DNA from 3 places in the Pseudarthrobacter sp. L1SW genome. Region 1 is predicted to be linked to each of the others. Evidence: riboswitches for the same ligand, from Rfam matches in the RefSeq annotation. Region 1 holds a riboswitch; each other region holds the start of a gene.
The links. Region 1 has a riboswitch for cyclic di-AMP ahead of KTR40_RS03350 (hypothetical protein). Riboswitches for the same ligand answer to the same signal wherever they lie in the genome.
Positions count from the first base shown of each region.

Region 2: linked by a shared signal. The riboswitch ahead of KTR40_RS10125 (LysM peptidoglycan-binding domain-containing protein) and the one ahead of KTR40_RS03350 (hypothetical protein) in region 1 are both predicted to bind cyclic di-AMP.
Region 3: linked by a shared signal. The riboswitch ahead of KTR40_RS03935 (C40 family peptidase) and the one ahead of KTR40_RS03350 (hypothetical protein) in region 1 are both predicted to bind cyclic di-AMP.

Region 1 covers NZ_CP078079.1:689,188-696,717, reverse strand. Annotated here, with positions in the region: gene KTR40_RS03360 (response regulator transcription factor) at 1-409, shown strand, start outside; gene KTR40_RS03355 (HAMP domain-containing sensor histidine kinase) at 417-1,940, shown strand; cyclic di-AMP (ydaO/yuaA leader) riboswitch at 2,036-2,196, shown strand; gene KTR40_RS03350 (hypothetical protein) at 2,202-2,915, shown strand; gene KTR40_RS03345 (glyoxalase superfamily protein) at 2,912-3,316, opposite strand; gene upp (uracil phosphoribosyltransferase) at 3,363-3,998, opposite strand; gene KTR40_RS03335 (phosphatase PAP2 family protein) at 4,011-4,796, opposite strand; gene KTR40_RS03330 (nucleoside deaminase) at 4,879-5,385, shown strand; gene KTR40_RS03325 (glycosyltransferase family 4 protein) at 5,382-6,614, opposite strand; gene KTR40_RS03320 (6-carboxytetrahydropterin synthase) at 6,619-7,020, opposite strand; gene KTR40_RS03315 (zinc-binding alcohol dehydrogenase) at 7,024-7,530, opposite strand, start outside.
Region 2 covers NZ_CP078079.1:2,207,627-2,215,156, reverse strand. Annotated here, with positions in the region: gene KTR40_RS10160 (phenylacetate--CoA ligase family protein) at 1-550, shown strand, start outside; partial or broken gene KTR40_RS10155 (hypothetical protein) at 668-811, opposite strand; gene KTR40_RS10150 (hypothetical protein) at 1,356-1,568, shown strand; gene KTR40_RS10145 (hypothetical protein) at 1,688-1,870, shown strand; gene KTR40_RS10140 (ribonuclease Z) at 1,938-2,942, shown strand; gene KTR40_RS10135 (hypothetical protein) at 2,939-3,085, shown strand; gene KTR40_RS10130 (YdiU family protein) at 3,082-4,557, shown strand; gene KTR40_RS10125 (LysM peptidoglycan-binding domain-containing protein) at 4,709-5,542, opposite strand; cyclic di-AMP (ydaO/yuaA leader) riboswitch at 5,546-5,739, opposite strand; gene KTR40_RS10120 (lytic transglycosylase domain-containing protein) at 6,095-7,435, shown strand; gene KTR40_RS10115 (TraR/DksA C4-type zinc finger protein) at 7,456-7,530, shown strand, end outside.
Region 3 covers NZ_CP078079.1:830,235-837,764, forward strand. Annotated here, with positions in the region: gene KTR40_RS03930 (M23 family metallopeptidase) at 1-733, shown strand, start outside; cyclic di-AMP (ydaO/yuaA leader) riboswitch at 846-1,043, shown strand; gene KTR40_RS03935 (C40 family peptidase) at 1,114-1,794, shown strand; gene KTR40_RS03940 (NlpC/P60 family protein) at 1,952-2,719, shown strand; gene KTR40_RS03945 (HNH endonuclease) at 2,989-3,489, shown strand; gene KTR40_RS03950 (molybdenum cofactor guanylyltransferase) at 3,539-4,201, shown strand; gene KTR40_RS03955 (DUF6457 domain-containing protein) at 4,198-4,491, shown strand; gene KTR40_RS03960 (molybdopterin molybdotransferase MoeA) at 4,488-5,864, shown strand; gene fdhD (formate dehydrogenase accessory sulfurtransferase FdhD) at 5,946-6,824, shown strand; gene KTR40_RS03970 (glycoside hydrolase family 38 C-terminal domain-containing protein) at 6,955-7,530, shown strand, end outside.

The DNA of each region.
Region 1 (7,530 bases):
CCTGGCTGCCGGCGGGGACGACTATGTCACCAAGCCGTTCAGCATGGAGGAAGTCCTGCTGCGGCTGCACCGGCTGGTCCAGCGGTCCGGCGTTGCCGCCATGGACACTGCCGAACTGGTGGTGGGAGACCTTGTGCTCAACGTCGACACCCGGGAGGTGACCCGCGCGGGCGAGGAGCTCCAGTTGACGGCCACCCAGTTCGAGCTGCTGCGCTACCTCATGGAAAACCCCAAGCGCGTCATCAGCAAGGCCCAGATCCTGGACCGGGTGTGGAATTACGACTTCGGCGGACAGGCAAACATCGTGGAGCTCTACATTTCCTACCTGCGCAAGAAATTGGATGCCGTGCACCCGCCCATGATCCACACCGTGCGGGGCGCCGGGTACGTCATCAAACCGGCGGAGTAGGCGCGCCATGACCTCCGTGCAGACGGCGGAGCCGCAGCGCCGGAGCTGGCTCAGGCCCAACACCTGGCATCTGCGGACCCGGCTCATCCTCCTGGCCATGGCGCTGCTGGTCGCCATCTGCGGTGCAGTGGGCGTGGTGAGCTATGCCTCCATGGACGCTTTCCTCACGCGCCAGCTGGACGAGCAGCTGGGCCAGGCCGCAGCCCGCTCCAACGATCCCGGCCGCCCTCCGTCCGGCGGCTTCAATGGCAGGGACCCCCTGGATTCCCGCGGCCAAAGCGTGGGAACGCTGAACGCCCGTATCCTCAACGGCCAGGTCAACAGCGCTGGCTTCCTCGCAGCGGATACCACCCGCTCCGCGCTGTCCACGGAGGACAAGCAGGTCCTGCTGGCATTGGCCACCGACGCCCGGCCTGTTGACCGCACGCTTTCAAACGGCGACTACCGGCTGGTCGCGGTCAAAACCAGTTTCGGCGACGTCCTGGTCACCGGGCTTCCCCTGGCGGCCAAGGAGAGCACGCTCACGTCCCTGGTCTGGACCTTCGTGGTTGTCTCGCTGGGCGGGTTGCTCCTGATCGGGCTCGCGGGCACGGTCCTGATCCGCCGCACTATGAAGCCCCTTGAGCAGCTCTCCGAGGTGGCCACGCGCGTTTCACAGTTGCCGCTGGATGCCGGTGAGGTAGCACTTGCTGTACGCGTACCGCCGTCGAACTCCAATCCCGGAACTGAGGTGGGCAGCGTGGGGCACGCACTGAACCTCATGCTGGACAACGTTGCCAATGCGTTGCAGGCGCGGCAGAAGAGCGAAACCAAGGTGCGGCAGTTCGTGGCTGACGCTTCCCATGAGCTGCGCACGCCGCTGACCGCAATCCGCGGCTACACCGAGCTGATGAGGATGACGGAAAACCTTACTGCGGACGGGGAGAAGTCGCTGGCGCGGGTCCAAAGCCAGTCGGAACGGATGACCGCCTTGGTGGAGGATCTCCTGCTGCTCGCGCGGCTTGATGAAGGCCAGCCGCTGAAGCTCAGCGAGGTGGACCTGACCCAGCTGGTGGTGGAAGGCGTCAGCGACGAAAAAGTCATGGCTCCCGGGCACACCTGGCGCCTGGAGCTTCCCGACGAGCCGGTGGTGGTCAAGGGGGATCCATCCCAGCTGCGGCAGGTGTTGATGAACCTGCTCTCCAACGCCCGCAAGCACACCCCTCCCGGCACCACGGTGGTCACGGGCGTGGGGAAAACGCCGGAGGGCGCCGCGGTGGTGACGGTAACGGACGACGGCGGCGGCATTCCGCCTGAGTTCGTGGACCACGTCTTCGCGCGGTTTGCCCGCGTAGACGCGGCCCGCGCGGGCACCGCCAACGTTGCCCTCGCCGCTGAGGGAACCAGCGGCCTGGGGTTGTCCATCGTCGAGTCCATCGTCGAGGCCCACGGCGGACGGGTAACGGTAACGTCGCAACCGGGCCACACGCAGTTCACCTTGCAGCTGCCCTTGTTCCGCGGAATGGCGCAAGGCGACGCGCCCTCGTCGTGATCCCCGTTACCAAAATGTGACTTTTGTCCTGCACTCCTGTACCGTCGATAGGGTGCGTTCCGCGATCGGACCGCATATCCCGGGTTGACGCCAAGCTCTGCCACTTCCCGGATTCCTCTTGAGCAACGGCAGAGGCGGGGGACCCACCGTCCCGGGCACTCAATGCCCTTGGGGTTAAGCCTGCACGTGTTTTATCCGTGCGGCCGGATGCCCTCATCCGAACCCGACAGCTAACTCCGCAGGTGTGAGAGGCGATCCATCATGTCAAAGTTCCTTGTAAAACCACGCCCGCTTTCAGGCTCCGACGCCAGCGCTCCGCGCGCAGCAGGCAAAATCCCGTCCTTCGGCCAGCGCGCCGCGATCCTGGCAGCGTCCTGCGCCCTCCTCGTTGGAGTCGGCGCCGCGGGCCAGGCCACTGACACCAGCGCCCGCGTGGCCGCCACTGAAGCGCAGGCCTCGGAGGCCCAGTCGAAGCTGAGCATGGAGCAGAGCGAAATCCGTGCCAACCCCGCGCCTGCCGCCCCGGCAGAGCCGATCAACGTTGTCCCGCAGGCCGCCGAACCGGCTCCAGCCCCGGCCGCGGAACCCGCGCCAGCTCCTGCGCCCGAGCCGGCACCTGCCCCGGCGCCCGAACCGGCACCCGAGCCCGCACCCGTCGTCGCGGTTAACGATCCCGCAGGCGCCCAAGCGTACGCTGCCGGTCAGCTGGCTTCCTATGGCTGGGCACCAGACCAGATGCAGTGCCTGCAGACCCTGTGGACCAAGGAATCGGACTGGACCACCACGGCCACCAACCCGAGCAGCGGCGCCTACGGCATCGTCCAGTCCCTGCCGGCTGAGAAGATGGCCAGCGCCGGCGCCGACTACCTCACCAACTACCGCACGCAGATCAACTGGGGCCTGGACTACATCCAGGAGCGCTACCAGTCCCCGTGTGGAGCACTGAACTTCCACTACGCCAATAACTGGTACTAAACCGAGGCAGCTTGCCCCTCGCGGTCCAGTACGTCCCGGCCCGGGATGTACTGGACCGCCCACCGGTTCCCGTCAGGGTCGGCGAAGTACACAAAATGGCCCCAGTCCTGCACGTCCACATCGCTGACCTCCACCCCGTTGGCCTTCAGCTGCGCATGGGCGGCCTGGATGTCATTGACCACGAGCTGCAGGTTTGAGCCTGTGCCGGGAGGCGCATCCGTGAGCCCTTCCCCAATGCAGATGGAGCAGGCAGACCCTGGCGGGGTCAGCTGCACGAACCTGATGGAGTCGCTGGGCCGCTCGTCGAAATCTGCGTTGAAGCCCACTTTGTTGACGTAGAAGTCTTTGGCGCGGTCCACATCGGACACGGGCACAAAAACGAGTTCCAGTTTCCAGTCCATGCGCACAGGCTAAGCCTTGTGTTGGGAAGCGGGAAAGGCTTGAGTCCTAGCCTGCGATGCCGTACAGCCGGTCGCCGGCGTCGCCGAGGCCGGGGACGATGTAGGACTTTTCGTTGAGCTTCTCGTCGATGGACGCCAGGACAATAGTGACGTTTGCGCCGGAGAGTTCTTCCTCCAGCTTGGCCAGGCCTTCCGGCGCGGCGAGCAGGCAGATGCACGTGACATCGGAGGCGCCGCGCTTGAACAGGAACTTGATGGCTTCGCGCAGTGTTCCGCCGGTGGCAAGCATGGGATCCAGCACGAAGATCTGCCGGTCGGTGAGATCCTCGGGGAGGCGCTCGGCGTAGGTGATGATGTCCAGGGTTTCCTCGTCACGGGCCATGCCCAGGAAGCCCACTTCAGCGGTTGGGACCAGCTTGGTCATGCCCTCCAGCATGCCCAGTCCCGCACGAAGGATGGGGACCACCAGTGGAGTGGGTTTGGTGAACGCCGTGCCCACGGTGGTGCTGACGGGGGTTTCGATGGTGACGGGCTCGGTGCGGACCTCTCGGGTGGCCTCGTAGGCGAGGAGGGTCACCAGCTCCTCCGTCAGCTGCCGGAAAACCGGGGACGGGGTGTTTTTGTCCCGGAGGACGGTGAGCTTATGGGCGACCAGCGGGTGGTCAACAACGAGAGTGCGCATGGGTCAAAACTATCACCCGGCATTACCCTCGCCCCGGTCGGTGTGCCGCCCGTCATGGTGCACCGCGTCGGCCACTACATCCCGCACCACGGGGCGTTCAAACGTGGGCGCAGGGCCTGCGTGCTCGCGGCGCCGTATCAGGTGGAACAACCGGTGGGCCAGGATCACCATGCACACCCAGGCGAGGCCAAGGAACCAGCCGGCCATTACATCGGTCAGCCAGTGGTGTCCCAGGAAAACCCTGCTCAGGCCCATGGCGATGATAAAGATGGCGCCGGCCGTGATCGCGGCGATCCTGGCCCAGAGGATCCGGAACTGAAGGCACATCAGGTAGACCAGGACCCCGATCACCACCGTTGTGTTCAGGGTGTGTCCGCTGGGGAAGGACGGTGTGGTTTCATAGGGCGGCACAGCCTCCGAATGGTCCGGCCGCGCCCTGCCCACCAGGCGCTTGCCCAGGGTGGTGGCCGTTGTGGAAACGAGGGCAGCACCGCCCACCAGGACGATGGGCCGCCAGGTCCTGCTCAGGAATGTCAGCCACGCGGTGAGGATGCTGGCAAGAATGGGCATCCCGATCCCGCCGCCCACGTTGGTAAAGCCCGTGGCGAAGGCATCCACGTCCGGGTTCCGCAGCGATTGGGAGTATTCCAGTGCAGGAATATCGAGGCTCGCCAGCCCTTCCTCGTCCACCACGTTCGCGTACACCTCGGCGCCGAGCAGGGCCAGGGCGACCACCAGTGTTCCCCCAATGATCATGGTCAGCCACAAGGCGGCGTAGGGCTTGATCCACTTGTCCATGCGGTCTCGGACGGTGCTCACTGTGCCTCCCGGCGGCTGGGCGTCACGGGCTTTGGTTATCCCACGAAACTATCATTGAGCCATGGTCTCCGCAGATAAAAAATTCGACGCGTGGATGGGCCTTGCCCTGGCTGAGGCCCGCCGCGCCCTCGCCACGGAGGATGTGCCGATTGGTGCGGTGGTGCTGGGTCCCGACGGCGCCGTGCTGGGTTCCGGGCGGAACCAGCGGGAGGAGCTGGGCGATCCCACTGCCCATGCCGAAATGGTTGCTATCCGCGAGGCGGCGGACCGGCTGCGCCAGCTTTCACTGCTCGACGGCGGAACCGGGGACGGCTGGCGGCTTGCCGATTGCACCCTGGTGGTAACCCTTGAGCCCTGTGCCATGTGCGCCGGCGCCGTTGTCCTGGCCCGGATTCCCCGCGTGGTCTTCGGGGCGTGGGATGAGAAGGCGGGGGCGGCCGGATCCGTGTTCGACGTGCTCCGCGAGCGCCGCCTGAACCATTGGGTTGAGGTCTACCCCGGCGTGCGCGAGGCGGAATGCGCCGGACTGCTGCGTGAGTTCTTCGCCGGGCACCGTACGCGGCTCTAATTCCGGATGGCGTCCAGCACCACGGCCGCTGTGCGGTCCCAGCCCGGCAGCCTGTTCCTGGCCTGAACCGCCCTCTCCCGCCAGGAAGCCCTGGTTGCGGGGTCCTCCAGCCAGCTGCGGAGGACCTGGGCAAGCAGGGCGGGGTTGGCAGGGTCATCATCGGCGGGGAACGCAACCTTCGCTCCTGGAAGCGAGCCGCCGTCGTCGTCCGTTCCCGGCGCGCCGAGGCGCAAGGCTTCAACCGCGCCCGTTCCGTCGCGCACGATAACGGGGATACCCCGGGCGAGCGACTCAGTGACCACCATGCCGAAAGCCTCAGCGCGGGAGACCAGCAGGCTGAGATCCGCCCGCTGCCATGCGCTTTCCAGCGGCTGGCCGGTCAGCTCGCCGGTGAGCTGGATCCGCCCGTCCAGCCCGTTCGCATGAACGGCGGCGCGAACCTTGCCGGTGTACCCGCCGTCTGCCTGGTCCGATCCCACCAGCGATGCCGTCCAGTCGAGGTCCTGCAGCAGGCCCAGCGCCTCAACCACAAGCAACTGGTCCTTGTTGGGCAGGAGTGCGGCGACGGTGACGATGTGGGGCGGCGCGGATCCTCCGGCCAAGGGCGCCGGATCGGTGCCGGGAAGGGCAACCTTGAGCCCGCGAAGGGCGTGGCGCGCCGCCAGGACATCCCTGGCCCAGGTGCTGGTGCACAGCACCCCGGCGGCGGCGCGCAGGGACCTCGCCTCGAGCCCGTGGCGGGCGGGGGCCGGCATGTGGACCAGCACCCAGGTTTCCCGGCCGGCTTTGGCCGCGAACTCCAGCTCATCCGGCGCACCCATGGCGATCAGCCCGTCCACCAGCGTCACGATGCCCTGCGGCCGTGCACCCTGCTGGCCCGCGCCGTGCTGGCTTGTGCCCTGCTGGCTTGTGCCCTGCTGGCTTGCCGCTTGCTGGCCCGCGCCGTGCTGGCTTGTGCCCTGCTGGCTTGCCGCTTGCAGTCCTGCCGCCTGCTGTTCCGCGTCCTGCTTGCCCGCGCCCTGCAGTCCCGCGTCCTGTTCCCAGGCGCCGAGGAGGCTGCCCAGCCGGCGCCGCGCGTGTGCACTGGCTTCCGGCCAGGCGCCGTCCACTGCGATCACTTCGACTTCTGTCCCCAAAGCCTCCAGGCCCTGCACCAGCCGCGCGTTGTAGACGTTGCCGCCGGAATGGTGGTGGATGTTGCCGGGGACCAGCAGTCGGATGCGGGGCACTGGATCAGGCTGCCGGCAGCAGGTCCAGCGAATAGGTGGCCCAGGCGTCCGGGTTCTCGCGCAGGGTGACGTCGATGCCCGCAAGCTGCCCGCCGTCGTCGTCATTCTTCAGCTTGTCCGCAACGGACTGGGCAATGTACTCGGCCAGCGCCTCGGTGGTGCTGAGTTTGCCCGTGAAGTCCGGGTGCTCGTCCAGGTTGCGGTAGTTCAGGCCTGCCAGCACCTCCTCGATCAAGGTGCCGGCGGCGCCGATGTCCAGCACGATCGCGTCATCGTTAAGCGTCCGACGGCGGAAGGACACCTCGGCCACAAAGGTTGCCCCATGCAGTGCCTGGGCGGGCCCGAACGCCTCACGGGGAAGGCTGTGGGCGATCATGAAGTGGCGGCGGACGGTCAGGCTGAACATGGGCTACCTCTGGTCTTCTCGGGTCTGGCGGGAATCTTCGTTCTGGGCGTCTTTGTTTCGGCGGTCTTCGTCGTGGGGGTACTCAATCACGTGGCACAAGGCCTCAAGGTTCCCGTGGGCGAGGTCCTGCACGGTGTCAGGCAACTCGGCGAACGGCGAGGTACCGGTGAGGAAGGTGTCGAAGACGGGGTCCTTCAGCAGCGAGACGGCGAGGTCCAGGCGGTCGGCGCTGGTCCGGCGGTGCCGGCGGGCGCGTGCCACCACACCTACCTGGCTGGCCCTGATGGATAGCCGCCGGGCATGGAAGTCCTCCCCCAGCGGCAGGGTCACCTCCCGGTTGGCGTACCAGGACATCTCGATGACGTCCCCCTCGTCGCCCACGAGCTGCAGGCTCCGCTCAAGGCCTTCCTGGGATGCAGAGCAGTGGAAGACGATGTCGCAGTCGGCCAGGGCGTCATCCGGGTGGGCAAAGTCCACGCCCAGGGAATCCGCCAGGCGCTTCCGGCCCGG
Region 2 (7,530 bases), 1.5 Mb from region 1:
TGGTATCGCATCGCCGTGCGCCTACCGGAACCGGCATGTCTACGAGGACCTGCTCATCATCGAGCCAGTGGACCGGGAAGGGGTTCCGGTGCCTCCCGGGACAGCGGGCGCGAAGCTCCTGGTCACCGTCCTGTTCTCGCGGACGCTGCCGCTGATCCGATACGAACTGTCCGACAGCGTGGCATTGGGCCAGCGGGGCTGCCCCTGCGGCCGTTCGTTCATCCGGATGGAGGACATTGAAGGCCGGCTGGAGGACGTGCTGGAACTGCCAGGCAGGGCGGGCATCGTCAGCATTCACCCGATCGTGTTCCACCACGTCCTGGACCAGGCTGCGGCCTCGGGTTGGCAGGTGGTTCAGGAACGCAGCGGTCTGCGGGTACTCATCGCAGGGTTGGCGGCGGGAAGCACTCCGGCGGGCATCCAGGAGTCGGTGGCCGGAGCCCTGACAGCGGCCGGAGTCACGAGTACCCCGGTATCCGTGTCAGTGGTGGACCAGCTGGAACGGACCCCACTGGGCAAAGCCCCCTTCGTCCGCCGACTCAAGCGGTAAGCCTGGGCAGCATGCCTGCACGCCAGACCGCCCGTCCACGAGGAAGTAGCCGCCCGTTACGAAATGATGGCTTTCCTTTACTGGAAGCCGGCCAGCCAATCGTCGGGACCGAACTCTTCATGCTGGATGTCCTTGGGCGGAACGCGCCGGGCGATGAGGCCCCTCCGCACCCACTTCGTCGCCCACCTTCACGTCGTTGTGGAGGAGGTTGGACATTTCGCCGTCAGGCGCCCCCTGCCCGTGCACCTGCTTGACAGCGAAGGGGCGGTGCCTGCCGTCGTTGGCAGGCGTAGGGCTGTACTGCCGGGGGCTGGTGGACCCCGTCCTTCATAAGCATCCTGATGGTGACGTACAGCCCGGGCAGGGAAGGCTTCACCTCCCTCTCATCAACACGCTCCACGGCGAAAGTGACGACGTCGTCCGTCTCCTGGACACTCGGCCACCCGCCAGGTGCGCCAGATCGTCCCACGCGCCAGGTGCACGGCGTTGAAGAGACCACCCCACTGCCGCTGGTAGGGGCAATTGCCCCTTGTTCCGGCCCGGGATCTCCCCCGACGAGCGGGCTGCCCGGCGTCGGGGCTTCGGCTTTCCCCGTTCGTGCGGGGAGAGTAGCCTTGGATGACCGTTAGGAAGCATGCGGCCGCCACAGCAGATTGGATGACATCTCCAGCATCCCGGAGGGGTGTGCGGTGGCCGCCTAAATCCGTTGTCCTTTCCCACGGGCTACCGGTCCCCCCGCACCTGGCACCTCCGCTGCTGGGCATCCCTGCGACGAGGCCCAAGATCCAAATTGGGAGGAGTTTCAATGGATACAGGGGCCGTCCTGGCCTTCATCGGAGGTTATTTTGCGGCAGCAGTAGGGGTATTCCTCCTGTATTCGCCGGTTATTGTCCTGGTGCTCGCGTTGCTGGTTACGGCGGGCCTGCTGCGGCTTTTGGCCTGGCCCTTCCTCTACCTGGTCCGCAAATTGCGCCGGAAGCCTGGTCCGCCGCAGGACGGATCGTGGCTCCTCCACTGAGCCAGCACCATTCCCCAAGGCTCTTCCGCTGCTTCCTCCGGCTTCAGCCAAACTGCGCTAAAATGATAAGCAGGCTGATGAATATCGGTTGGCAGGATCAACACTGAAGGAGTTTTCACATGAACTTGGGAAGCATGATCAGGAATGCCGCTGGACGATTCTCCGGCAGGACCGGGACCGCCGGAACACCGCGCCGGACCGGACTGAACGCCACGGGCCGGGCGGCCGGCACAACGGGGGCCGCAGGAGCCAGGCCCGGTGGCGTGGCCGGCAAAATCATGGGGATGCTCCGGCGGCGCTAGGCCGTCCGGCAACCATAAAAAGCAGGTCCCGGACTCGTCCGGAACCTGCTTTTTGGTCCCATCTGCCATGCGTGAACTCACCATCCTGGGTACGGCCTCCCAGGTCCCCACCCGGACCAGGAACCACAACGGCTACCTTCTGCGCTGGGACGGGGAGGGCTTCCTCTTTGACCCGGGCGAGGGAACACAGCGCCAAATGATCCATGCGGGCGTCCCGGCCAGCCAGATCACCCGCATCTGCCTTACCCACGTCCATGGAGACCACTGTTTTGGGCTGCCGGGAGTGTTGTCCCGTATGGCCCTGGACGGCGTGGCGCACCCCGTCCACCTCCACTACCCGTCATCCGGCGAGGACGTGGTCCGCGCCCTCGTGTCCGTCAGTTCACCGGGAATCGACCTCAGGCTGCAGCCCCACGGCGGAAGCGGTGCGGTGTCCGAAGGCCTGGACGTCCGGCCGCTGAAGCACCGCATCGAGACCTACGGCTACCGGCTGGCGGAACCGGACGGCCGCACCCTCCTGCCGGAGCGCCTCGCCACAGCAGGAATAGCGGGCCCCGCGATCGGCCGCCTGCAGCGCGAAGGCAACCTTGCCGGTGTCCGCCTCAACGACGTCAGTATTCCGCGGCCAGGCCAGCGCTTCGCTTTCGTGATGGACACAGCGCCCTGCCCGGGCGCCGAAGAGCTGGCCGACGGCGCCGACCTCCTTGTTGCGGAGGCCACCTTCAGCGATGACGACGCCGGGCTGGCGCGCCAGTACCGCCACCTCACCGCCGGGCAGGCAGGGGAACTTGCTGCGGGGGCGGGCGCTGGGACCCTCGTGCTGACGCATTTTTCCGCGCGGTACGGCGACGACGCCGGACCGCTGGCGGCCCAGGCCAGGGCCCGCGCGGGGGACACCACCGTCATCGCCGCGCAGGACCTGCAGCGCGTGCCCTTTCCCCGGCGGCGCACCTGGCCCGGGACCCGCTCCACTGCGCCTGAACAGTCCACCGCGCGTGAACGGTCCACTGCACCGGAACCCTCCGCTGCACCAGGGCCACGCCATTCAACAACCCCTGGAGGTCACCCATGAACGCCGCTTCCGACGAACTGCCCGGTGTCACCGCCCACGGCAAGGAACCCACCCTCACCCGTGTGCCTGGCCTGCCGGCGTCCGTCGTCGCCGGTTCTGCCGTCCACCGCCGGACAGACGGCGGAGATAGGGTTAACCCATGACTGCTGCAGCAGAATCAACTGTCGCCTTCGAAGGCCGTTTTGCCCGCGAACTAACCGAGCTGGCCGTTCCGTGGCAGGCGGAGGAAGCGCCGGATCCCGAGCTGCTGGTCCTCAATGACTCCCTGGCCGAGGAGCTGGGGCTGGCGCCCGACTATCTGCGGACGCCGGAAGGTGTGCGCCTCCTGCTGGGCAACTACGTTCCGCCGGGCGCCACCCCCGTTGCGCAGGCATACGCAGGGCACCAGTTCGGCGGCTACTCGCCACTGCTCGGCGACGGCCGGGCGCTGCTGCTGGGCGAACTTGTTGGCGACGGCGGGCGCCTGCGGGATGTGCACCTGAAGGGTTCCGGCCGCACACCTTTTGCCCGTGCGGGTGACGGCCGTGCCGTCATCGGGCCCATGCTGCGGGAGTACCTGGTCAGTGAGGCCATGCATGCCCTGGCCATTCCCACCACGCGCGCCCTCGCTGTCGTGGCCACGGGACGGCCGGTGCGGCGGGACACGATGCTGCCCGGTGCAGTCCTGGCCCGGGTGGCCAGCAGCCACCTCCGGGTAGGCAGCTTCCAATACGCCCGGGCCACCGAGAACATGGACCTGCTGCGCCGCTTGGCGGACCATGCCATCAGCAGGCACCACCCTGGGGCAGCCCGCTCCGAACACCCCTATCTTGCACTGTTCGAGGCAGTGGTGGCTGCCCAGGCAGACCTGGTGGCCAAGTGGATGCTGGTGGGCTTTGTCCACGGGGTCATGAACACGGACAACATGACCATCTCCGGGGAAACCATCGACTACGGGCCCTGCGCTTTTATGGACGCATTTGATCCCGCCGCCGTGTACAGTTCCATCGATGTGGGCGGCCGCTATGCCTACGCGAACCAGCCCGTGGTTGCTGAGTGGAACCTGGCCCGGCTCGCGGAGGCCATGCTGCCGCTCTTCAACGAAGACCAGGAACAGGCTGTCGGCCCCGCCGTGGAGGCCCTGGGCAAATTCCGCGGCCAGTACAGCGATGCCTGGTTCAACGGCATGAAGGCAAAGATTGGATTGCCGGCAGGCTTGGCCGGGACGCCCGAAGGGGACGCGGCGTCGGACCTGGTGGACGGCGTGATCGGCCTGCTGAAAGATGGGCCGGTTGATTACACGCGGTTCTTCCGGAACCTTGGCCAAGCGGCCCGGGGCAATTCCAGGACTGTCCGCGGTATGGTGCTGGACCTCGCGGCTTTCGACGCCTGGGCTGAACGCTGGACCGCGTTGAAGCCCGACGCCGAACTCATGGACAGCGTGAACCCCGCCTACATCCCCAGGAACCACCTGGTGGAGGAAGCGCTGGCCGCCGCCACCGAGGGGGATCTTGGCCCGTTCAACCGGATGCTTGAGGCTGTCAGGTCCCCGTTCCGGGAGCGCGAGGGGCTGGAACGCTACACGGAGGGACCGCCCGAGGACTTCGGCAAATACCTGACCTTCTGCGGCACCTAGCGGCTGCGGGGCAACAGGACGCCCAGGAGGCCTCACCGGAAATGGACAGGGGCGGCAGCCGGTAAACCCGGCTGCCGCCCCTGTGTGCACGGCGGGCCTGCCGCTACTAGCAGGACATGCCGCTACTAGCAGGACGTGCCGCTGCCGCTGGTTACGCTACGCGGACAAAGGATGCGCCGCTCAGCCAGCTGATGGAGTGCACAGCGGTCTGGTTGCCGTTTACGCCGCCGCTGACAACCTGGCCGTCACCGGCGTAGACGCCCACATGGCCGGCGGTGATCACCAGGTCACCGGGGGCGGGGGAGCCCACGGTGGAGCCGTACTGGTAGAACTGGCCGGGGGCCAGGTCGCCTACGGACTTGCCAACAGAACGCAGGGCCTCTTCAACCATGGCGGTGCAGTCCTGGATCTGGCCCACCTGGCTGTAGGCGTTGGCCAGGATAGCTGCGCCGGTGCCCGTGCCGGTGCTGGCGGACGCGTAGGACAGGTTCATCCCCGTGTTGGCCGGTGCGGTGGCAGCAGCGGTCTGGACCGGAGCCGGTGCCGGTGCGGCGGCCGGAGCCGCCGGGGCGTAGCCTGCAGCCGGGATCTGGATCTGGTCGCCGGGGTAGATGACCGCAGAAATGGCCAGTCCGTTGGCGGCCAGGACATCGTTGAGGGTGACGCCGTAGGCGGCCGAGATGGCGCCGAGTGTGTCCCCGGATACAACCGTGTGGACGGTACCGGCTGCGGCGGCGGGGGCAGCAACTGCTGCTGCCGGCGCGGCCGAGGCCTGGACGTTAGTGGTCTCGGTGGTGTCCGGACCGGTCACACCGGCGTGCGCCGGGGCGCCGACGCCGAAGGCAATGCCGGATGCGGCTGCCACGGCGAGTGCCGGGCGGCCCAGGGTCCTGGCTTGGGACTTGGCCGAAACGGCCAGTCCTTCGAGGATGATGGAGCGGGCCGGAGTCGCGCGGTGACGGGCGGTGGTGGAATTTTTTGACACAGTAGATCGCCTCTCCCATGCCTGCGGGGTGAGCTGTCGGGTTCGGGTTGGAGATACCCGGCCGGGAGCAACTCCGAAAAGGAACGGAGGCGCTAGCGACTTAACCCCAAGGCCTCAAAGAGGCCGTGGAAACTTGGTTCCCCCGTCCCTGCCAGCTGGAAAGCGATTGGTTCCCGGGTCAGCGGCAGGGCTCGGCAAGCTGAGGGGAATGTCCCGCGTGGGAGGGACACCTGAAGACCATAACCCGGCCCGGCTCCGATTGTCACATTTGGGTAACATGCGAGGCTGTCCTCTCGGTTTACGCCATCGAATCGACTCTTCCTTGCTCCTGCGCTGACCTCGGAAGATGCGGGCGGTACGCGAAGGAAGATGGAATCGTCACAGAGTCATAAACCGTGGGGCGGATGACCTTGCCGTGGACCGCCTTTGGAGGTTCCCTTCGTGGCCGGCCCGGGCGCTCAGCTCGGATGTAATGGGGGAGTGTCTCCGCTGTATAACGATGCAGGCCGCTCATCCTTAAAGTGAAGGTTGAGGCCGGTAAGCTTCGGAACTATGTCGCGTTTCGTTACACATGCCCGGCACGTCCTGCCGGGGGTACTGTTGGCTGCCGCCCTCGCCGGCAGTGTTTGGCTGCCTCCCGCCGGCGCGGCAGAAGGCCTTCCGCCTGGTGATTACCCCTCGTGGGAGGACGTGCAGCGGGCCAAGCTGACCGAGGCCGGTACGGCAGCGGAGATCGGTAGGATCACCGGCCTTTTGGACGGGCTGCAGGCGCAGTCGGAGGCGTTGGGCACCGCAGCCGTAGTGTCCGCCGCCGAGTCCGCAGCGGCTGACGCCGTCCTGGCAGCGTCCACCGCAAGGGTAGGGGCCCTGGCGGAACAGGCGGGGCAGGCCAACGCCGAATTCGTCCGCCACAATAGGGACATCGGAGCCTTGGCCGTCCAGTCCTACAAGACCGGCGGCACGAACATGGGGTTCTTCGTGGCGCTGGACGCGATCGAGAACAACAACGTCCACGGGCTCAATCTGGTCCAGCTGGTGGGCGGCAAAACGGCGGGGCTTGTGGACAAGGCCGCCGCCGCGGGGAGGATCACCGCTTCTTTGGCCGACCAGGAGAAGGCCGCCCGGGCCGAGCGTGAACGGCTGGCCGGCGAGGCGGCGGAGAAGCTTGCGGCGGCCCGCTCGGCCCAGGAAGCCATGGCCCGCCAGCTTGCCGAGGAGCAGCAGCGCAGCGAGGAACTGACCGGGCAATTGGCGTCCCTGAAGGGCACGACGGCGGCCGTTGAGGCCGAATTCCGGCGCGGCCAGGCTGCGCTGGCCACATACCAGGCGGCGCAGGACGCGAAGCGGGCGGCGGCCGAGGAAGACGTGCGACGACGGGCGGCCGCAGCCGCCGCGGCGGCAAAGGTGCAACCTTCCGCCGCTCCCGCTCCGGCGCGTCCGGCTCCTGCCCAGCCGGCACCCCCAAACCCTCCAGCCGGTAACCCTGCGCCGGCGAATCCTGCCCCGCCTGCCCCCGCTCCGCCGCCCGCCGCACCGCCCAGCCCGCCCGCCGTCGTCGTTCCCTCTGCTCCTGCAGGTGCGGTCAACGATCCTGCCGGCGCCAAGAGCTACGCCTCGGGCAGGCTGGGGGCCTACGGCTGGGGATCGGACCAGTTCCTCTGCCTTGCCCAGCTGTGGACCAAGGAATCGAACTGGCTGACCACGGCCACCAACCCGTACTCCGGGGCCTACGGCATTCCACAGGCGCTGCCGCCGGGCAAATACTCCAGCGCCGGCAGTGACTGGCTGACCAGCTACCGTACGCAGATCGAGTGGGGCCTGGGTTACATCCGCGAGCGGTACGGCTCCCCGTGCTCGGCGTGGAACCACTCCGTAGCCAAGAACTGGTACTGACACCGCGCTAGGCTTTTCCCATGCCTGATTTCGAAAGGTTCCGCGTCCTCCTCGAGGAGGAACGGAAGCGGAAGGTGGCTCTGCTCCCGGCGCTC
Region 3 (7,530 bases), 140 kb from region 1:
TCCGCACCGTGATGCGCGCCGCCGTCGTGGTCCCTTCCGCCAGGTCACCGAGTTCGCGGCAGCCAGCGGGATCGGCCAAAAGGCCGGAATCGCACTCGCCGCCACAGGCCTGGTATTGACCGTGACAGTGCCGGCCACCAGTCCCGTGATGGCAAACAACGCTCCCGGTGTCACGCCGGTCGCAGCTTCAGCCGTCACTCCGCAGCCCCAGATCTCAGCGGAGGCCGGCGCCCAGATCGATTTCAGCCGCTCGGCCGTCGTCACCCAGGCGGATCCGGACGGCAAGCTCAAGCAGCTGCTCAGTGCCCAGTCCGCCGGCTCTGTGTCACGGGCCGCCTCGGCCGGAAGCCTCGGCGCGCCGCTGGCCACACTGACCACGGCATCCCCCTTCGGCTACCGCGTCAGCCCCATTACTGGCGGCTCAGGCGACTTCCACCGCGGCCAGGACTACGTGGCCCAGTGCGGCACGTCCGTCCTCGCTGCCGCCACCGGCACGGTGACCTTCGTGGGCTGGCACCAGTTCGGCGGCGGAAACCGCGTTGTGGTGGATCATGGCAACGGACTGGAAACCACGTACAACCACCTCTCCTCCTTCAGCGTGAAGGAAGGGCAGACGGTCTCCCGCGGGGACGTTGTTGCCCTCAGCGGGACCACGGGCGCCTCCACTGGCTGCCACCTCCACTTCGAGGTGCAGGTCAACGGTGAAGTAGTCGATCCCACCGGCTGGCTCTAGTCAAATGACGGTGAACTATCAGATCGTCGTGACATGCCGTGACCTGAATGTGACATTCACTCAAAACTGCTGTACCGTCTAACTCGCGTCAACTTTTCCGAAGTTGACGCTCTTGTGCGGATTGCCTAACTCTGCCACCGCTCAAGGTCCGTTCGCATTTCATCGTCTGGCAGGGGCGGGGGAACCAATTTTGGTCTTGGCTTTGGCTAAGACCTTGGGGTTAAGTCGCAAAGTTTCCTTGGAAGCAGCGCGGCCGGGTGACTCCCATCCGAATCCGACAGCTCACCTCGCAGGCATTGGGAGAGGCTACCTTCGTGTCTTCACGCAATAATTCTGCGCGCCACCGTGCGCAAACGGTTCGTACCAACCCCTTGGACGGCATGTCCAAGGCTGTTAGTGCCAATGCCGGGACAGTAGGTCGCCAGGCTGCCGTTATCGCCGCAGCTTCCGGTCTTATCCTCAGCATGGGCCTGCCCGCCAACGCAGCGGACACCACCGCTGGTGTTTCCGCTTCCACGGAGTCCGGTTCCGCACAGGCTGCCCTGGCAGTCACCGCAGCACCCACGGCTACCGTTTCCTTCGAACGCCCGGTCGTCAAGACCACGGCCGCGCCGAAGCCGGCGCCGGTGCGGGCGCAGTCCACCGCCACGGAAACCGGCGCGGCCTCCACCGCGGGCACTACGGAATCCGCAGCGGACAAGCTGGCCAAGACTGTCTCTTCCGCTTCCACCTCGGGCATCGCTGGCATCGCCTACACCGGCATCGGCAGCCCGTACGTCTGGGGCGGCACCAGCCCTGTCACCGGGTGGGACTGCTCGGGCTTCACCCAGTGGGTTTACGCCCAGGCCGGCATCAGCATCCCCCGGGTCAACGCCTGGACCGCCATGACGCCCACCTCCACCCCGCAGGCCGGCGACCTGGTCATGCAGAACGGCGGAGCGCACGTAGGCATCTACGTCGGCAACGGCATGATGATCAGCGCACTCAACCCCTCCCAGGGCACGCTGCTCCACGCCGTAGCTGCGACCGGCAGCTCCTCGTTCTTCACCGTCAGCAAATAGTTCTTGGACCCTCGGGTCCAGGAACTATTTCTTTGCTCCACACTTCCCGCTAACACCACATCCCCGTTCGGGGCGTGCCGGCGTACCCCCAAGATGCCGGCGCGTCCACATCCCTTGGTGCCCACAACGGCCCTGAGGAAAACGAAAGAGAGAACTGATGACTACTCGTGCTACCGCACGGCATCGCGCCGAGGTCACCAAAACCAACTCAATCGCCATCATCGCCAAGGCTGTCGGCGAGAACGCCGGTGGCGTAGGCCGCCAGGCGGCGGTCATCGCCGCTGCTTCCGGCCTGGTGCTGACCAGCGGCATTGCGGCAAACGCTGCCGACTCCAACGTCCAGCGCGATTCCGCTCCTTCCACCCTGGAAGTTGAATCCGCCGTCGAGGCACCCATCTCTGCTGCTTCCACCATCGCCATCACCTTCGAGAAGCCCGCCGTCACCACCACGCCGGCCCCGGTCATCGAAGAGCCTGCCCCTGTTGAGGTCCAGGAGGCCGAGCCGGCTCCCGCCGCCCAGCCTGCTGCTGCTCCCAAGGTCACCGCCAAGGTTTCCACGGCTTCGGCCCCCGCAGCCGCTCCTACCGCTTCCGCCAGCGGCAAGGGCGCAGCCATCCTGTCCGCTGCCTACGCCCAGCTGGGTGTTATGCAGGACTGCACCATGCTGGTCACGAACTCCCTGGCAGCAGTGGGGATCAACTTCCACGACTGGCCTGCAGGCTACCTCTCCCTGGGCCGCACGGTCAGTGCAGCAGAGGCCCAGCCGGGCGACCTGATCTACTACGCAGACGGAGGCGCCGGCATGGCGCACATCGCTGTCTACGCGGGCAACGGCCAGGCCGTCCACGGCGGCTACAACGGAAACCAGACGGTGGTCTTCAGCGCCAACGTCGGCTCCGGCCCCGTCTTCATCCGCGTGAACTGATTCCGGTATTCGGCTGTCCACCCGGGACGCAAAAGGACCCCTGCCCCACGGCAGGGGTCCTTTCCCCTTTAAGGGCCCGCTGCTTAGGGCCGCTGCTCCGGCCGTTCTGCAGGGGCCCTCGGCTGGGCCGACACGACAGTTCCGGAACAGGAATTAGCCGATAGCGCGCTTCTGTGTTTACTCTTGTGGTGTCGATCCATAGCCCGGACATGCCGAGGGCAGCCGGCCCTCGTGCCCCTGGACGGGTGCGGCCGTGAAGAGGTACGTGCATGCGCACTCTCGTTCTGAATGCTGGGTATGAGCCCCTGGCGGTGATCACTTTCCGCCGGGCGCTGGTGCTTGTGCTCACGGGCAAGGCCAGTGTGGTTGCCGAAGGCGATGATCCCGTGGTGGGACCGCAGGAAATCCTGGGCCGCCCGTCCGTGATCCTCCTGAACCGCTACATCCGTCCGAGGTACAACCAGGCCACGGCAGTCAGCCGCCGCGGAGTGCTCAGACGCGACGGGCACAGATGCGCCTACTGCGGAAAGGCGGCCCACACCATCGACCACGTCCAGCCCAAGTCCCGGGGCGGCGAGGACTCCTGGGAGAACCTGGTGGCGGCCTGCCTGCGCTGCAACAACGTCAAGGGCGACCATACGCCGGCTGAAATGGGCTGGAAGCTGCGTTTCGTCCCGGAGCCACCGCACGGAACCATCTGGCAGATCAAGGAACTCGAGAAGCCCACCCCCGCCTGGGACCCGTTCCTGCTGCCGGAGCGCGCAGCCTGACCGCAGCCCCCGGCGCGCCGACAGCGCCAACGATGGCTAGGCTGGGGGAATGGAACAGAACCGGCTGGACTTCGATGCGGTGATCCTGGCCGGCGGCCGGTCTTCCCGGCTCGACGGTGTGCCGAAGCAGGATTTGGTCTTCCGCCGGGACACGCTCCTCCAGCGCGCGCTGGCGGCTGCAGCAGGTGCTTCGCGAACGGTGGTGGTGGGCCCGGGGCCCGGACATACTGTTCCGGGGGTGCTGTTCTGCCGGGAACAGCCCGAGTTTGCAGGCCCGGCAGCGGCCATCTCCGCAGGGCTTGAGGCCCTCGCCCAGGAAGGGCGCGCGGCCGAGTTCACCCTGGTGCTGGCCTGCGACATGCCGCTGGTCCGGGACGCCATAGGGGCGCTGGCGGCTGCAGTGGCGCTGGGGGAGGCAGACGGCGCCGTGGCCCGCTCGGAAGACGGGCGGCTCCAGCCCCTTGCTGGTTTTTACCGCACGGCAGCGTTAAAAAGGTCGGCAGCGGAGCTCTCGTCCCGGGGTGCCCTTATTAACGGCTCGGTGCGCTCCCTCCTTGCTAGTCTGGAAGTGCAGCCTGTCACCGTCCCTGCAGGTTCCACGGCAGACGTGGATACCTGGGATGATGCCGCCGCACTAGGGATTGTCGCCGGAAACCAGGACAAGGGCCAAGGGCCGGCGCAGCCGCAGTTAAATAGGGAGGCACGTTCGTGAAAAGCCAGGATGAAACGCTGGAGGAGTGGTGCAGGTCCCTGCTCCAGGCCTATGAACTGGAGGACGTCCAGGTGGACGTTAATGCCATCCTTGCCCTCGCTGGTGTGGCCGCCCACGCGGTGGTACGTCCGGCGGCGCCGCTGACTACCTTCATTGCCGGTTACGCTGCCGGCCTTGCCTCCGGCTTGGGCCAGTCACCCAATGCTGCTTCCATGGAGTCCGCGCTGGCCGTGGCCCGTTCCCTGGCTGCCGACTACGATGCTGAAGCCGCCGGGGCTCCCGGCGAATGACGAAGGAGTCCCAAGAGGAAGCGGGCGCCTCCGAAACCGGGCAGCCGCGGCACCTCGACCACACGTGGGAAGAAGCCAGGCAGGCTGCCTTTGACGCCGGCACTCCGATCCCTGCCGGTCCCGTCCCCCTGGAGCTGGCCCTTGGGCGCCGGCTGGACCAGGACATTGTGGCCCTGCAGGAGATGCCCCACTACGCGTCGTCGGCGATGGACGGCTGGGCCGTTAGCGGCACCGGGCCGTGGATCCTGGTGGACGCAGGTGCGCCCCTGGCTCCGCACCAGGCCAGTCCCATCGCCACGGGGGGGCTCATCCCGCCCGGCGCCAAGGCGGTCCTGCGCAGTGAAAGCGCCCGCCTGGACAAGGACGACGACGGACTGCCCGTCCTGGTGACCGGCGGCACCGCACGCCCCGGCGAACCCCGGACGGGCCAGCACGTCAGGAAAGCGGGGGAGGAAGCCTCGGCAGGGGACATCCTGGTCAAGGCCGGGGTGGTGCTGAACCCCGCGCACCTGGCCCTCGCCGCCCTTGCCGGTTACGACGAGGTTGTGGTCCAGGGGAAGCCGCTCGTGCGGCTGCTGCTGACAGGTTCTGAAGTGGTGGAACGCGGCCTGCCCGTTCCCGGCCAGGTGCGTGACACTTTCGGCCCGCAGCTGCCGGCCGTGGTGGGCATGCTGGGCGGGCTTGCGGGCGGGCAGCAACGGATCGGCGATTCCTACGCTGAATGGCTTGCTGCCCTGGAGGACGTGGTCCCCGAGGTGCCGGGCACGCCGGACCTGCCGGCCGACGTCGTCATCACTACGGGCGGGACGGGAAAGTCCGGCACAGACCACCTCCGCCGCGCAGTAGGCGAGCTGGGCGGGCGGCTCATCATCGACGGAGTGGCCATGCGTCCCGGACACCCGGCCGTCCTGGCCGAACTTCCGGATGGGCGGTTCGTGCTGGGACTGCCGGGAAATCCCCTGGCCGCCATGATGGCCCTGTCCACGGTGGGGGCCCCGCTGCTCGCGGCGCTGGGACACCGGGCCCTGCCGGCCGTGCAGGAGGTCCCCTGCGGAACCACCCTCGACCCCGAACCCGGGCGCACGCGCCTGCTCCCGTTCCGCCTGCTTTACGGCATGGCCTCGCCGGCCCAGCACACGGGCCCGGGCATGATGCGCGGACTGGCCTCGGCCGACGGCGTCATGGTTGTGCCTCCCCACGGGGTGCAGCTGGGAGAACCGGTGCCCGCCTTTGCCCTTCCCTGGGGGCCGCCCATCCCCGCTCCGCCGGACCCCGCCGCCAAGCCGAAGGCGCGCAGCGGCGGACGGACAGGCCTGCCGGCCGCAAAGCCGGCGCCGGCAGGCCCCGTAGACTGGAGTGCACTCCTTGGCTGAGGCATGCCCGGATGGCGCAGCCCCGCTGGCATCGCCCCAATACGGTTGCGATGATGGAGAGATGAACAGGAACGGTGGGATATGGGACGCGTGACCCAGCGCCGCAAGGTGCACAAGTATGTGCTGGACGGCTCCCCGAATGCCCTTGAGTTCCCGGTCCGGTACCGGGAGGACGTCCTGGCGGTGGAAGAGCCGCTGGAAATCCGGCTGGGAAGCCTGTCCTTCTCGGTCACCATGCGCACCCCAGGGGACGACTTCGACCTGGTGGCGGGATTCCTGGTGTCCGAGGGCGTGATCTGGGAGTCCGGGCAGCTCGTTTCGCTGCGCTTTTGCGCCGGGGAAGACGAAAACGGAGTGCAGACCTTCAACGTCGTGGAGGCCCAGCTGCGGCCTGGCGTGGAGCTTCCGTCCATCGGCCGGCACGTCTACACCTCCAGCTCCTGCGGCATCTGCGGGACGGATTCCATAGAGTCCGTCCGGAAGTCCTCTCACTTCAGCCCCGCCGGGGATCCCCTGAATATCTCCGCGGAGGTCCTGGCCTCGCTTCCGGACATCCTCCGGGAGTCCCAGCGCCTTTTTGACGACACTGGCGGCGTCCATGCCGCCGGGCTCTTCAAGATAGGGGACGACGGCGGCGCGCAGCTTCTCTGCCTACGCGAGGACGTGGGGCGGCACAACGCGGTGGACAAGGTTGTGGGGTGGGCCCTCCGCGAAGGTCTGCTCCCGCTGCGCGGCACCGTGCTCCAGGTTTCCGGCCGGGCATCCTTCGAACTGGTCCAGAAAGCCGCACTTGCCGGAATCCCCGTCCTCGCGGCGGTCAGTGCGCCCTCGAGCCTTGCAGTCGAACTCGCCGAGGCCAGCGGAGTCACCCTCGCCGGTTTCAGCAGGGGAACAAGCCTCAACATCTACGCCGGTGACGGAAGAATCCGGCGGCCGGTGGCTGCGGCGCCGCCGTCATAGGCTTGGTTTGCGCGCAGGACACTGTCCGGGATGCGTTTTCCGAAAGGGTTGGTAAACGGGCTACCAGCGGGTAGATTTATCCATCGAATGGACAGCATCGTCCAGTCCCAAGCGCTAAAGAGGGCCCACATTGCATGACGACCGCCGGATAACGGAAGTCCGCCTCCAAAGGTTCGTGCGTGAGCGGATTAGCCCGGCGGTCTACAGCCGGAGCATTCCCCTTACCCTGAGCAGCTGGGACGCGCCCGATGAGCCTGTCCCCGCGCTGGAGGCAATGCGACAGGACTTCCAGCCACAGGAGCACGGGGCCCCATGGGGGAAACCTTGGGGGACCAAATGGCTCCGGCTCCAGGGCGAGGTCCCGGAATCATGGGGCACCGACCCCGACACCACCGTTGAAGTGTTGGTGGACCTGGGTTTCACGATCGAAATTCCCGGCTTCCAGTGCGAAGGCATGGCGTGGCGCCCGGACGGCACCATCATCAAGGCGGTCTCGCCCAGGAACCAGTACATACCGCTGAAGCTGCTGGGCGGCGGGATGGCGGTGGACTTCTACGTCGAGGCCGCTGCGAACCCGGACGTGGCGCAGGGCTGGACCTTTGCCCCCATGCCGTACGGCGACAAATCCACGGCCGGGACAGCGCCACAGTACCGGCTGGGGACCATTGCCATTGCTGAACTGAACCAGGCGGTCTGGGAACTCCAG